DNA from 3 places in the Streptomyces sp. NPDC048197 genome. Region 2 is predicted to be linked to each of the others. Evidence: predicted binding sites of a transcription regulator. Region 2 holds the regulator's gene; each other region holds the start of a gene.
What was found. The regulator HrcA, encoded in region 2, represses chaperone genes, less so after heat shock. The targets are predictions, from matches to a motif close to TTNGCACTCNGNNNNNCNGAGTGCNAA.
Positions count from the first base shown of each region.

Region 1: groES (co-chaperone GroES) is a predicted target of HrcA. The motif match lies at 1,878-1,904, and genes of this name have one in related genera.
Region 3: groL (chaperonin GroEL) is a predicted target of HrcA. The motif match lies at 3,095-3,121, and genes of this name have one in related genera.

Region 1 is NZ_JBIDAJ010000016.1:1,795-6,467, forward strand. Features, by position in the region: gene groL (chaperonin GroEL) at 1-1,288, opposite strand, end outside; gene groES (co-chaperone GroES) at 1,421-1,729, opposite strand; gene ACGF4C_RS21370 (FtsW/RodA/SpoVE family cell cycle protein) at 2,270-3,625, shown strand; gene ACGF4C_RS21375 (methyltransferase domain-containing protein) at 4,497-4,673, shown strand, end outside.
Region 2 is NZ_JBIDAJ010000013.1:35,966-40,638, forward strand. Features, by position in the region: gene ACGF4C_RS18850 (Uma2 family endonuclease) at 1-359, shown strand, start outside; gene ACGF4C_RS18855 (DUF3097 domain-containing protein) at 337-1,170, opposite strand; gene ACGF4C_RS18860 (MBL fold metallo-hydrolase) at 1,219-1,956, opposite strand; gene hrcA (heat-inducible transcriptional repressor HrcA) at 2,151-3,167, shown strand; gene dnaJ (molecular chaperone DnaJ) at 3,168-4,301, shown strand; gene ACGF4C_RS18875 (nitronate monooxygenase) at 4,539-4,673, shown strand, end outside.
Region 3 is NZ_JBIDAJ010000017.1:104,559-109,231, reverse strand. Features, by position in the region: gene ACGF4C_RS22855 (hypothetical protein) at 1-114, opposite strand, end outside; gene ACGF4C_RS22850 (DUF998 domain-containing protein) at 189-929, opposite strand; gene groL (chaperonin GroEL) at 1,308-2,930, opposite strand; gene ACGF4C_RS22840 (cold-shock protein) at 3,354-3,557, opposite strand; gene ACGF4C_RS22835 (MoaD/ThiS family protein) at 4,058-4,336, opposite strand; gene thrC (threonine synthase) at 4,392-4,673, opposite strand, start outside.

The DNA.
Region 1 (4,673 bases), on a different contig from region 2:
GGGAGCCGTCCAGCACCTTGGCGGCGTGGACCAGCGCGGAGCCACCACCGGAGACGATGCCCTCCTCGACCGCGGCGCGGGTCGCGGAGATGGCGTCCTCCAGACGGTGCTTCTTCTCCTTGAGCTCGACCTCGGTGGCCGCACCCACACGGATGACGCACACGCCGCCGGCGAGCTTGGCGAGGCGCTCCTGGAGCTTCTCGCGGTCCCAGTCGGAGTCGGTGGTCTCGATCTCGGCCTTGATCTGGGCGACGCGGCCGGCGACGTCCTCGGCCTTGCCACCGCCGTCGACGATGGTGGTGTCGTCCTTGGTGACGGTCACGCGGCGGGCGGAGCCCAGCACGTCCAGACCGGCCTGGTCGAGCTTGAGGCCGACCTCCTCGGCGATGACGGTGGCACCGGTGAGGGTGGCCATGTCGCCGAGCATCGCCTTGCGGCGGTCACCGAAGCCGGGGGCCTTGACGGCCACCGCGTTGAAGGTGCCGCGGATCTTGTTGACGACCAGGGTCGACAGGGCCTCGCCCTCGACGTCCTCGGCGATGATCAGCAGCGGCTTGGAGCCACCCGCCTGGATGACCTTCTCCAGCAGCGGCAGCAGGTCCTGGATCGAGGCGATCTTGCCCTGGTGGATCAGGATGTACGGGTCCTCGAGGACGGCCTCCATACGCTCCTGGTCGGTGACCATGTACGGCGAGAGGTAGCCCTTGTCGAAGGCCATGCCCTCGGTGAAGTCGAGCTCCAGGCCGAAGGTGTTGGACTCCTCGACGGTGATCACACCGTCCTTGCCGACCTTGTCCATCGCCTCGGCGATGAGCTCGCCGACCTGCTTGTCCTGCGCGGACAGGCCGGCCACGGCGGCGATGTCGGTCTTGTCGTCGATCGGCCGGGCGGTCGCGAGGAGCTCCTCGGACACGGCCTTGACGGCGGCGTCGATGCCCTTCTTCAGGGCGGCCGGGGAAGCACCCGCGGCGACGTTGCGGAGGCCCTCGCGGACCAGCGCCTGGGCCAGCACGGTGGCGGTGGTGGTGCCGTCACCCGCGATGTCGTTGGTCTTGGTCGCCACCTCCTTGACGAGCTGGGCGCCCAGGTTCTCGTACGGGTCGTCGACCTCGACCTCACGGGCGATGGTGACACCGTCGTTGGTGATGGTGGGGGCGCCGAACTTCTTGTCGATGACGACGTTGCGGCCCTTGGGGCCGATCGTCACCTTGACCGTGTCGGCAAGCTTGTTGACGCCGCGCTCAAGGGCGCGACGGGCGTCCTCGTCGAACTTCAGGATCTTCGCCATGGGTTGCTTCAAGTCCTCTCATTGCGATCCTCGGCACGCAGTGGGGACCGCTGTCTCAAACGGAACTGCGCCCCTGCCCCGGGTTGTTTAGACGCGGGAACCAGGGGCGCAGATCACGGCAAATCGGGTGACTTACTTCTCGACGATCGCGAGAACGTCGCGAGCCGAGAGAACGAGGTACTCCTCGTTGTTGTACTTCACCTCGGTGCCGCCGTACTTGCTGTAAAGCACGACGTCGCCAACGGTGACGTCGAGCTCGACGCGCTTGCCGTCCTCGAAGCGGCCCGGGCCCACGGCCAGGACGACGCCCTCCTGGGGCTTCTCCTTGGCGGTGTCCGGAATGACCAGGCCCGAAGCCGTGGTCTGCTCGGCGTCGAGCGGCTGGACCACAATGCGGTCCTCGAGCGGCTTGATGGCAACCTTGGAGCTGGCGGTCGTCACGATCCGACCTCCCCCTTCGGAGATCTCACGGGGTTAACTGTCTGAGGTGGCGACCAGGTGGATCCGTCGTCGCGGGTGCCGGACCTGCCCGTCGCTGTGTGTCTGGCACTCCCCCTCGGAGAGTGCCAACGCCGAGACTATGACGCGGTTAGCACTCGGTCAAGCGGAGTGCCAGCGCGGCGGGGGTGCATCGTGCGACGCGGGTTGACCGCCGGTCCGTACCAGGTGGACGGGCGGCGGTGATCCCCGCCAAATCGGACACACCTTCCCCTTCCCTCGCAACCACGCCACCGGCTGCTTCGTCTACCTCCCCGACTGCCGAGCCGGTGAACCGTGTGCGCCACGCGTGCGACGTCTCCACCCTTGCGAGGTGCCGTGCGCACCACGCAGACGACGCGTGGGGCGTGGGCGACGTGCTTGCGACATGTGCGACCCGGTTCCGGGCCGGCGGCCCTGACCATCGATGGCGGAGGAACCGTGCGTGGACTGACCAGCGCTTCCCGGGCGGCCGGGGAGCCGGAGAGCGATGCCGAACGCACCATGACGTTCGCCGCGCTCGCCCAGGCACCGAACCGCCGGCGGACCGAGGCCCGGCTGCTCGCCCTCGTCGTCGCGATCGCCGTCTTCGGCTACGCGTACACCGGCCTGTCGATGACCGGCCGACTGCCCGGCGGGCTGCCCGGCTTCGCGATCAGCATGCTCTTCGTGGCACTGGTCCCGCACCTGGTCCTGCGCCGCTTCGCCCGGCGCGCCGACCCGCTGATCCTGCCGCTGGCGACGCTGCTGACCGGGATCGGCCTGGTCCTGCTGCACCGCCTGGACGTCACGTACGCCCAGACCCGCCACCCGAAGATCGCCGAGGCGGCCAGCGGGCAGCTGGTGTGGACGGTGATCGGGGTGGCGGTCTGCATCGCCATCCTGCTGGTGCTGCGCGACCACCGCATCCTGCAGCGCTACATCTATCTGACGATGGCGGTGGCGCTGGTGCTCCTGATGGCGCCGGCCTTCTTCGGCGCGGACATGTACGGCGCGAAGCGGTGGATCCTGCTCGGGCCGCTGTCGCTCCAGCCCGGCGAGTTCGTGAAGATCATGATCTCGGTGTTCTTCGCCGGCTACCTCACCGTCAACCGCGACGCCCTGGCGCTGGCCGGCCGCCGCGTCATGGGCATCCAGCTGCCCCCGGGGCGACAGCTCGGCCCGATCTTCACGATCTGGGCGATCAGCCTGCTGGTGCTGATCTTCGAACGGGACCTGGGCACCTCGCTGATCTTCTTCGGCGTCTTCGTGATCATGCTCTACATGGCCACCGACCGCACCAGCTGGGTGGTGTGCGGTCTGCTGATGGCCATCGCCGGCGCGGCCGTCGTCGGCTCCCTCGAACCGCATGTGCACGGCCGGGTCACCGCCTGGCTGGACCCGATGCGCGCGTACACCAAACAGGGCCGAGCCGAGGGCATGTCCCAGCAGCTGGCCGATGCGCTGTTCAGCTTCGGCAGCGGCGGCATCAGCGGCACCGGCCTCGGCCAGGGCCACCCCGAGCTGGTCGGCTTCGCCGGCAACAGCGACTTCATCCTCACCACCGTCGGGGAGGAACTGGGCCTCGCCGGGACGATGGCCGTCCTGATGCTCTACGTCCTGCTCGCCCAGCGCGGCCTGCGGGTGGGGCTGACCGCCCGCGACCCCTTCAGCAAACTCCTCGCGGTCGGCCTCGCCGGCGCACTGCTGCTCCAGGTCTTCGTCGTCTCCGGCGGCGTCACCGGTCTCATCCCCCTCACGGGCAAGGCCCTCCCCTTCCTCGCCAAGGGAGGCTCGTCGCTGGTCGCGAACTGGGTGATGGTGGCGATACTCCTACGCATCAGCGACCACGCCCAAAAACGACGCGAGCCGGTGCGGTGACTTTTCTCCTCCCACGTACTTGGCTTTCCCGCCGCGGTTGTTGCTCGCCGTTGCGCGCTTTGCGGCGCCGCGCACGTAGTTGTCTGTCCCGCCGCGGTTGTTGCTCGCCGTTGCGCTTTGCGGCGCCGCGTACGTGGCTGGCCGTCCCGCCGCGGGGCTTCTCGCCATTGCGCTTTGCGGCGCCGCGTACGTAGCTGGCCGTCCCGCCGCGAGGCTTCTCGCCATTGCACGCTTTGCGGCGCCGCGTACGTAGTTGTCGGTCCCGTCGCGGGGCTTGTTCGCCGTTGCGCCTGGCGGCGGGCGTTTGTGTTTTGGGTGCGGTGCCGGCCCTCCAGACTTCGTCCTCCGGTCCAGCCCCTCCCGTGAGTGGGGGGGAGAGGCCGGTGGGGGCGGGCGTCGTCGTCATGGCTGTGCGTCGCGTCGAGGGTGCCGGGAATACCTCCACCGCCCGTCGAGTTGAGGCTCTGCGAGGGGCGCTCGCGACCCCTACGGGATCTGTTCGACCGTCCCCTACGGGTCCCCAAAACCCCTTGCATCCCCAACGCCCGCCCCCACCCACCGCATTCCCCTCCCCCATCGGGAGGGGACGGGCCGGAGGGGCCGGTTGTGTGGACGTAAAGCGTCAGCAGTCCACACAACCGGCCCCGGAGGCCCGTCACCGCACCCACAACCAACCCAGCCCGCCGCAGGCGCAACGGCGAGAAGCAACAACGGCGGGACAGACGGGTACGTGCGGGGCGCCGCAAAGCGCAACGGCGAGCAACCACCGCGGCGGGACGGCCAAGTACGTGGGAGGCGCCGCAAAGCGCACCGGCGAGACGCCCCGCGGCGCCGCAGACAGGTACGTGGGGAAGGGGGAGACAATGGTTTCGTGACGGACGACCAGGCCCTCGATGACTTCGCTGCTCTCCTTGCCCCGGAGGGGCAGGCCCTGCTGTGGGAGCTGCGGGACCACGACCCCGCCGACGAGCTGGCGGCAGCCACCCGGCTGCGGCGGGACCACGCCGCACCGCTCGTTTCCGCCGCGCTCACCCAAGCGCGGCTCCGG
Region 2 (4,673 bases):
AACCCGTTCCGGATCTGGTGGTGCTGCCACGCGATGCTCGTCCGGAATCCGGGCCGCCTCCGTCCGGGGTGATTGCGACAGTCATCGAGGTTGTTTCCAAGACCAGTGTCGATCACGACTACGGAATCAAGCGCTCCATCTACGCCGCGGGCAAGGTCCCGGCCTACCTGATCATCGATCCCATCGTGGCCCACTGCGTCCTGCTCACTCAGCCCGTCGGCGTGGGGGATGAGGCGGACTACCGGACCCAGCAGATCACGAAGTTCGGTGAGCCCCTTCCGCTGCCCCTGCTCGGCCTGGAGCTGGACACCAGCGAGTTCGGGACCCTCAAGGGCGTCAGGCCGCACCGCCGACCGTAACGAAATCAATCAACTCCTCCACCCTCCCCAGGAGTTGCGGCTCCAGGTCCTTGTACGACCGCACGCACGACAGGATCCGCTGCCAGGCCGCACCGGTGTTCTCCGGCCAGCCCAGCGCCCGGCACACGCCCGTCTTCCAGTCCTGGCCATGAGGGACGGACGGCCACCCCGCGATCCCCACGGACGCCGGCTTCACCGCCTCCCACACGTCGATGTACGGATGGCCGACCACGAGTACGTGCTCGCCCGTCACCCCCGCCGCGATCCGGGACTCCTTCGAACCCGGTACGAGGTGGTCCACCAGCACCCCCAGCCGGGCGTCCGGCCCGGGCGCGAAGCCGCGGACGATCGCCGGGAGGTCGTCGATGCCCTCCAGGTACTCCACGACGACGCCCTCGATGCGCAGATCGTCGCCCCAGACCCGCTCGACGAGTTCGGCGTCGTGCCGCCCCTCCACGTAAATGCGCCCGGCGCGCGCGACCCGGGCGCGGGCGCCGGGGACGGCGAGTGAACCCGATGCCGTACGGGCCGGGCCGCTCGGGGCCGGCCGGTTCTGCGGGCGGACGAGCGTGACGACCTTGCCCTCCAGGAGGAAGCCGCGCGGGACCATCGGGAAGACCCGGTGCTTGCCGAAGCGGTCCTCCAGGGTGACCGTCGGGCCCTCGGCGGTCTTCTCACAGCGGATCACCGCACCGCAGAAGCCCGTGCCGACCTCCTCGACGACGAGATCGGGCTCGGCCGGGACCTCCGGCGCGGGCCGCTGCTTCTTCCAGGGCGGGGTGAGGTCGGGGCTGTAGCGCTTGCTCTGCATGGGCTCTTTCTACCGGTCGGCACCCCGGCCCGCGCCGTCCCCGGCCGGTCAGGACGACGGCGGAACGCCGTAGCGGGCGGCCAGGGCGTCCCGCTGGGCGCGCACGAAGGCGGCGTCCACCACGGCGCCGTGGCCGGGCACGTACCGCGCGTCGTCGCCGCCGAGCGCCAGCAGCCGGTCCAGCGCGGCGGGCCACTGCCGGGGCAGCGCGTCGGGGCCGGCGTTCGGCTCGCCGGACTCCTCGACCAGATCGCCGCAGAAGACGATCTCCGCCTCGCCGTGCCGGCCCGGCACCAGGACGGCCAGGTCGTGGGCGGTGTGGCCGGGCCCGACGTTGGCGAGCAGCACCTGCCGGTCGCCGAGCTCGACGGTCAGCTGGCCGTGGACGTGGTGGTGCGGCACGACCAGCAGGTCGGTGGCCTCCGCGGCCGCGTCCCGGTCGACGCCGTGCCGGACGGCGTCGTGCCGCAGCGCGTCCTTGTCCCGGCGGAACAACTCGGCGAGACCGGCCGCGCCGAACACCGCCACGCCCGAGAAGGCCGCGGTGCCCAGCACATGATCGAAATGCGGGTGGGTGAGCGCGACATGCGTCACTTCCCGGCCCAGCACTCCGCGGATCGACCGGCGCAGATCCGCCCCGTCGCGCAGGGTCGCGCCGGTGTCGACGATCATGACGCCGGCCGACCCGGCGATCACCCCCACGGTCTCGTCCCAGCCCGCCATACGGCGCCTGGCGACACCGTCACCGAGCCGTTCCCACCCGGCCTCTTCCCAAGCTGTGCGCATACCGAGACGCTAGCTCCATCGCGATAGCGTTGCCCGCCGGACCGCCCGAAGACGGTCATCGGGTGCGCGCTCCGCGCGGCCGCCCTTGCCGAGGTCGTGCTACCCGGCCGTACACTGGCTCAGGGTCTGGCACTCGGCCCGGGTGAGTGCCAGGAGACGGACGAGACGGCGACGGCCGGCTGGAGGTGCGCGGGATGCTCAGTGAACGCAGGCTCGAAGTGCTGCGCGCCATCGTCCAGGACTACGTCGGGACGGAGGAGCCGGTCGGCTCCAAGGCACTCACGGAGCGCCATCAGCTCGGGGTCTCCCCGGCGACCGTCCGCAACGACATGGCGGCCCTGGAGGAAGAGGGCTTCATCGCCCAGCCGCACACCAGCGCCGGGCGGATCCCGACGGACAAGGGCTACCGCCTCTTCGTCGACAAGCTGGCCGGCGTGAAGCCGCTGTCCAGCCCCGAGCGCCGGGCGATCCAGAACTTCCTCGACGGCGCGGTCGATCTCGACGACGTGGTGGGGCGCACGGTCCGGCTGCTGGCGCAGCTGACCCGGCAGGTCGCGGTCGTGCAGTACCCGTCCCTGACGCGGTCCACGGTCCGGCACGTCGAGCTGCTGGCGCTGGCCCCGGCCCGGCTGATGCTCGTCCTGATCACCGACACCGGACGGGTCGAGCAGCGGCTCATCGACTGCCAGACGCCGTTCGGTGAGACCTCGCTGGCGGACCTGCGGGCGCGGCTGAACAGCCGGGTCGTGGGACGCCGTTTCACGGATGTGCCCCAGTTGGTGCAGGATCTCCCGGAGTCCTTCGAGCAGGACGACCGCGGCACGGTCTCGACAGTGCTGTCGGTGTTGCTGGAAACTCTGGTGGAAGAGACCGAAGAGCGGCTGATGATCGGCGGCACCGCCAATCTCACGCGCTTCGGGCACGACTTCCCCCTGACCATCCGTCCGGTGCTGGAGGCGCTCGAGGAGCACGTGGTGCTGCTCAAGCTCCTCGGCGAAGCCAAGGACTCGGGCATGACCGTACGTATCGGGCATGAGAATGCCCATGAAGGCCTGACGTCCACATCGGTCGTCACGGTCGGCTACGGTTCGGGCGACGAGGCAGTCGCCAAACTCGGCGTGGTCGGACCGACCCGCATGGACTACCCCGGAACGATGGGAGCGGTACGCGCAGTGGCACGTTACGTCGGACAAATCCTCGCGGAGTCGTAAGTGGCCACGGACTACTACTCGGTCCTCGGCATCAGCCGTGACGCCTCGCAGGACCAGATCAAGAAGGCCTTCCGTCGGCTGGCGCGCGAGCTGCACCCGGACGTGAACCCGGACCCGAAGACCCAGGAGCGGTTCAAGGAGATCAACGCCGCTTACGAGGTCCTGTCGGATCCGCAGAAGAAGCAGGTCTACGACCTGGGCGGCGACCCGCTCTCGCAGGCCGGCGGCGGTGGCGCGGGCGGCTTCGGGGCCGGCTTCGGCAACTTCTCCGACATCATGGACGCGTTCTTCGGCACGGCTTCGCAGCGCGGTCCGCGCTCGCGCACCCGCCGCGGCCAGGACGCCATGATCCGGCTCGACATCGAGCTGAACGAAGCGGCCTTCGGCACGACCAAGGACATCCAGGTCGACACCGCCGTGGTCTGCACGACCTGCACCGGCGAGGGCGCCGCCCCCGGCACCTCGGCGCAGACCTGTGACATGTGCCGCGGCCGCGGTGAGGTCTCGCAGGTCACCCGGTCCTTCCTGGGCCAGGTCATGACGTCCCGCCCGTGCCCGCAGTGTCAGGGCTTCGGCACGGTCGTGCCGACGCCGTGCCCGGAGTGCGCGGGCGACGGCCGGATCCGGTCCCGCCGTACGCTGACCGTCAAGATCCCGGCCGGTGTCGACAACGGCACCCGGATCCAGCTCGCCGGCGAGGGCGAGGTCGGCCCCGGCGGCGGCCCGGCCGGCGACCTCTACGTCGAGATCCACGAGCTGCCGCACCCGGTCTTCCAGCGGCGCGGCGACGATCTGCACTGCACGGTCACCATCCCGATGACAGCGGCGGCGCTGGGCACGAAGTGCCCGCTGGAGACGCTGGACGGGGTGGAGGAGATCGACGTCCGGCCCGGTACCCAGTCCGGCCAGTCGATCCCGCTGCACCAGCGCGGTGTGACCCATCTGCGCGGCAACGGCCGGGGCGACCTGATCGTCCACGTCGAGGTCCAGACGCCGACCAAGCTCGACCCGGAGCAGGAGGAGCTGCTGCGGCGGCTCTCCAAGCTGCGCGGCGAGGAACGCCCCACGGGCCAGTTCCAGCCGGGCCAGCAGGGGCTGTTCTCGCGCCTGAAGGACGCGTTCAACGGGCGGTAGGCGGTTCGGCGTCAGCCCGCGCGTGAGCGGGCTGCCTGCCCGTACGCGAGCAGAGCGCGCCAGACTGTGAGGTGCCGGACGGGATACGGAATACCCGCCCGGCACCTCGGCGTTGTGGCCCCGCAGGGGGCCCTCGCGTCCCCTACGGGATCTGTTCGACCACCCCCTAGGGGCCGGCCTTGCCCCCGCTCAGCCCCTGATGCGGGGCGACGGTGCCTCCCGTGACACGATGTGGTCATGCCCAGCGCACTGACCGATCTCTGCCGCTACCCGATCGTGCAGGCCCCCATGGCGGGCGGCGGCTCGGGACCCGCACTGGCCGCCGCCGTCTGCGGCGCCGGCGGTCTCGGCTTCCTCGCCGCCGGCTACAAA
Region 3 (4,673 bases), on a different contig from region 2:
GGTGTCGAGGCCCGAGGGAGCGCCGTACAGGACGGTGACCGCGCCGGTCCGCCCACACCGTCGACGGACTCCTTCGCGGCGGAGACGGCCAGGTACCGCCCCCCACCTCCGCATGACAACCGGCCCGCCCACCCCCGCCGCCGCGCAACGACCGCTCACCGGCCTTCCCCGAGTCGCGTAACGACCGCTCAGGAAGTAGGCGCAGGCGCCGGGATCTCCGCAGGAGGTGCGGCGGACGTCCGGGCCGTCGCGGCCGAGCGGAGCGATTCGGCGGCCAGTAGCGCGAACCACACACCCACCAGCACGAGATGGATGCGCTGCGGGACGCCGTGCCAGCCGGGCCGGCCGAACAGCGGGCCCACGGTGCACACGGCGGCCGGCAGGGCCAGCGCCAGCACCCGCGGCCCCCACCGGCGGATCAGCTGCCGGTGCGGGCGCTCGGTCACGGCGGCGCGGCTGAGCAGCGCCATCGACGCGAAGAGGAAGAAGTGGGCCAGGGCGCTGGTGGCCGTGTGCCAGGGATGCACTGCCTCGCACCCGGGCTCCAGGGAGGGCGCGCAGCGCATCGGCAGCGCCACATCGGCCAGCGACGACAGCCCGAGGCCGGCCAGCGCCGCCCACCCGGCACGGGACCAGCGGCCCGCCGCCGGGCCGTACGCCAGCAGCGCCCCCAGGACGACGAGGGCGGCGCAGACGCATTCGATGCCGCCGAAGAGACCGCGCAGCGGCTGGTCGGCGGCGTACAGCTCACTGACGTACGAGTGCCGCGGGTCGAGGCCGGTCGGCAGGACGAACTCCAGCAGCCAGCCGTTGTAGAGCACCGCGGCCACGGCGAGCAGCCGGGCCGCCCAGGCGTCCCGCCGGCCCGGATCGCCGGGCAGCCGGCCCGCGTGCCGCTGGGCCGCTCCGCCCGCCCGCCGCGGCCGCACCGCCCGGTCATCGCCTCGCGCCCGTCCCCCCTGCCGGTTCGCGTTCCGCTCCTGCCCGGACATGATCAGTCGCCGCCCGCATCGGACCTGATCAGACCTCTACGCACCCTGGCTCGCACGAACACTCCTTCGTTTGCGATCACAGGGGGCGCGGCCACCCCGAGACCCTTGGCCGTGACTGTCCATAGCCGATCCAGTGCACAGCGTAACCGCCCTGCCGTCTCGGCCCCGAGAGGCTCAGGGCACGGCGGCGGGCCGGGGTACAAACGCCGCCGGGGCGGCACCCCCTGGGAGGAGGGTGCCGCCCCGGCGTTCAGGACGGGTGATCCGGGAGGATCAGCGTTCTGGTCCAGCGGGCCGGAGGTCCGGCGCGATGGATCAGAAGTCCATGTCACCGCCCGGCATGCCGCCCGGAGCGGCCGCGGCGGCCTTCTCCGGCTTGTCGGCGATGACGGCCTCGGTGGTGAGGAAGAGCGCCGCGATGGAGGCGGCGTTCTGCAGCGCGGAGCGGGTGACCTTGGCCGGGTCGATGATGCCCTCGGCGACCATGTCGACGTACTCGCCGGTGGCGGCGTTCAGACCGTGGCCGACGGCCAGGTTGCGCACCTTCTCCACCACGACGCCGCCCTCGAGGCCGGCGTTGACCGAGATCTGCTTCAGCGGGGCCTCCAGGGCCAGCTTCACAGCCGCGGCACCGGTGGCCTCGTCACCGTCGAGCTCGATCTTCTCGAAGACCGAGGAGGCCTGCAGCAGGGCCACGCCACCGCCGGCGACGATGCCCTCCTCGACGGCCGCCTTCGCGTTGCGAACGGCGTCCTCGATGCGGTGCTTGCGCTCCTTGAGCTCGACCTCGGTGGCGGCACCGGCCTTGATGACGGCCACGCCGCCGGCCAGCTTCGCCAGACGCTCCTGGAGCTTCTCGCGGTCGTAGTCCGAGTCGCTGTTCTCGATCTCGGCGCGGATCTGGTTGACGCGACCCTGGACCTGCTCGCTGTCACCGGCACCGTCGACGATGGTGGTCTCGTCCTTGGTGATGACGACCTTGCGGGCGCGGCCGAGCAGGTCGAGACCGGCGTTCTCGAGCTTGAGGCCGACCTCCTCGGAGATGACGGTGCCACCGGTGAGGATGGCGATGTCGCCGAGCATGGCCTTGCGGCGGTCACCGAAGCCCGGGGCCTTGACGGCGACGGACTTGAAGGTGCCACGGATCTTGTTGACGACCAGGGTCGACAGGGCCTCGCCCTCGACGTCCTCGGCGATGATCAGCAGCGGCTTGCCGGACTGCATGACCTTCTCCAGGAGCGGCAGCAGGTCCTTCACGTTGCCGATCTTGGAGTTGACGATGAGGATGTACGGGTCGTCGAGCGACGCCTCCATACGCTCCATGTCGGTGGCGAAGTACGCCGAGATGTAGCCCTTGTCGAAGCGCATACCCTCGGTGAGCTCCAGCTCCAGACCGAAGGTCTGGGACTCCTCGACGGTGATGACGCCTTCCTTGCCGACCTTGTCCATGGCCTCGGCGATCAGCTCGCCGATCTGGGTGTCGGCGGCGGAGATGGAGGCGGTGGAGGCGATCTGCTCCTTGGTCTCCACGTCCTTCGCCTGCTCCAGCAGGGCGGCGGAGACGGCCTCGACGGCCTTCTCGATACCGCGCTTCAGGGCCATCGGGTTGGCGCCGGCGGCGACGTTGCGCAGGCCCTCGCGGACCAGGGCCTGGGCCAGGACGGTCGCGGTCGTCGTGCCGTCACCGGCGACGTCGTCCGTCTTCTTCGCGACCTCCTTGACCAGCTCGGCGCCGATCTTCTCGTACGGGTCCTCGAGCTCGATCTCCTTGGCGATGGACACACCATCGTTGGTGATCGTGGGGGCGCCCCACTTCTTCTCGAGGACGACGTTACGGCCCTTGGGGCCGAGGGTGACCTTGACGGCGTCGGCGAGCTGGTTCATCCCGCGCTCGAGACCGCGCCGTGCCTCCTCGTCGAACGCGATGATCTTGGCCATGTGAAGTGGTCCTCCCGGACTGGGGTGGATTGCTCCGGACCGCGCTGGCGCCCGCGACGGACGACCTGCAGACCTGCTGTGGTTCCTTGCCCCACCCGGCCTGCGGGCCTCACCGACCCGGTCCTTCATTGTCACTCTCACTCGGAGAGTGCTAACGCCAATGATTAGCACTCGGGGCAGTCGAGTGCAAGCCGCCCGATAGGGCGTCATCGGGGGTTGGCGGTCGGGCGACGGGTGGGCGCAAGCCGCCCGGAGGGCGTCATTGGGGGGTGGCGGTAGGGCGACGGGTGGGCGCAAGCCGTTCAGAGCGTGGCCACCCATCGAGGGGGCGGCCGGGAGGCCCGTCCGTCGTTCGAGGTGCAGCAGAAGGCCCGTACCCCTTCAGGGGTACGGGCCTTCACAACGCAGCAGTCGGTCGGCGCCTCAGCCGGCCACCCGGACCATGTCCGCCTGCGGCCCCTTCTGGCCCTGCGAGATCTCGAACTCGACCCGCTGGCCCTCCTCAAGGGTGCGGTAGCCGTCCATCTGGATCGCGCTGTAGTGGACGAATACATCCGCACCACCGTCGACCGCGATGAAGCCGTACCCCTTCTCCGCGTTGAACCACTTGACGGTGCCCTGAGCCATGCCTAACTCCCCTATTACTGGCCCTTGCGCAGGACCGCACTCCGCGGACCCGGGTCAGACCTCACCCCGCGAAAGGCCCGTGGGGTGTGCGCCGGAACGCGTCGACCGCCGCTGAATGTATCTGGACCGATGCCCAGCGCAACAGGTCAATCGGACGAGAATTCTGGCGCCGGAGAATCGGCTATATGCGGTGAAATCGCGATTCTCCCGGGCAAGCCGGGCCAGGCATAGACATGCCTAACCGACAAATGCCGCACACACTTTGAGCACAACTCAGCACGGTTTCTTATGCGCTCGGCATACCCCGGGACATATACAGCGAGGAGATCGCCACAATGCTATCCCCTTTCACGAAACGGAATTGCCCCGTCCGATTTCGATGGACGGGGCAATTCCGGTCAAGCAGGGGAAGAGATGGCGCAAATCCGCGCCCGTTCGATCAACGTCCGGATGACGCCGCGCGCCAGGAGGGACGCGCGGCGTAAGAACCGAACGGAAGGTCAGCAGCCTCCGGCGACCGCAGGGATGATCGAGACGCCCGCGCCCGCCGGCGTCGGCGTCTCAAGGCCCTGCTCGAAGCGGACGTCGTCATCGTTGACGTAGACGTTCACGAAGCGCCGCAGCTTGCCGGCGTCGTCGAGCACCCGGGCCGCGATGCCCTGGTGGTTCTTCTCCAGGTCGGCGATCACCTCGGAGAGGGTCGCGCCCTCGGCGGTGACCTCGGCCTCGCCGCCGGTGTACGTACGGAGGATGGTGGGGATGCGGACCTTGACGCTCATGGTTCTGCCTTCCGGACAGGGATTACGGAGTACGGGTGCGAAGGGCGGCGCGGGCTCAGCCGGCCAGGCCGGCCGCGCGGAACGCATCCAGGTTCGGACGGATCGTGGCCGTGGGCCCGGTGGTCGGCGCGACCGCGTCCAGTGTCTTCAGACCGTCACCCGTGTTGAGGACAACGGTGGTCAGCGCCGGGTCGAGCAGACCCTCCTCGATGAGCTTCTTGGTCACGCCGACGGTCACGCCGCCCGCGGTCTCCGCGAAGATGCCCTCCGTACGGGCCAGCAGCTTGATCGCGTCCACGACCTGCTCGTCGTTGACGTCCTCCACCGCACCGCCCGT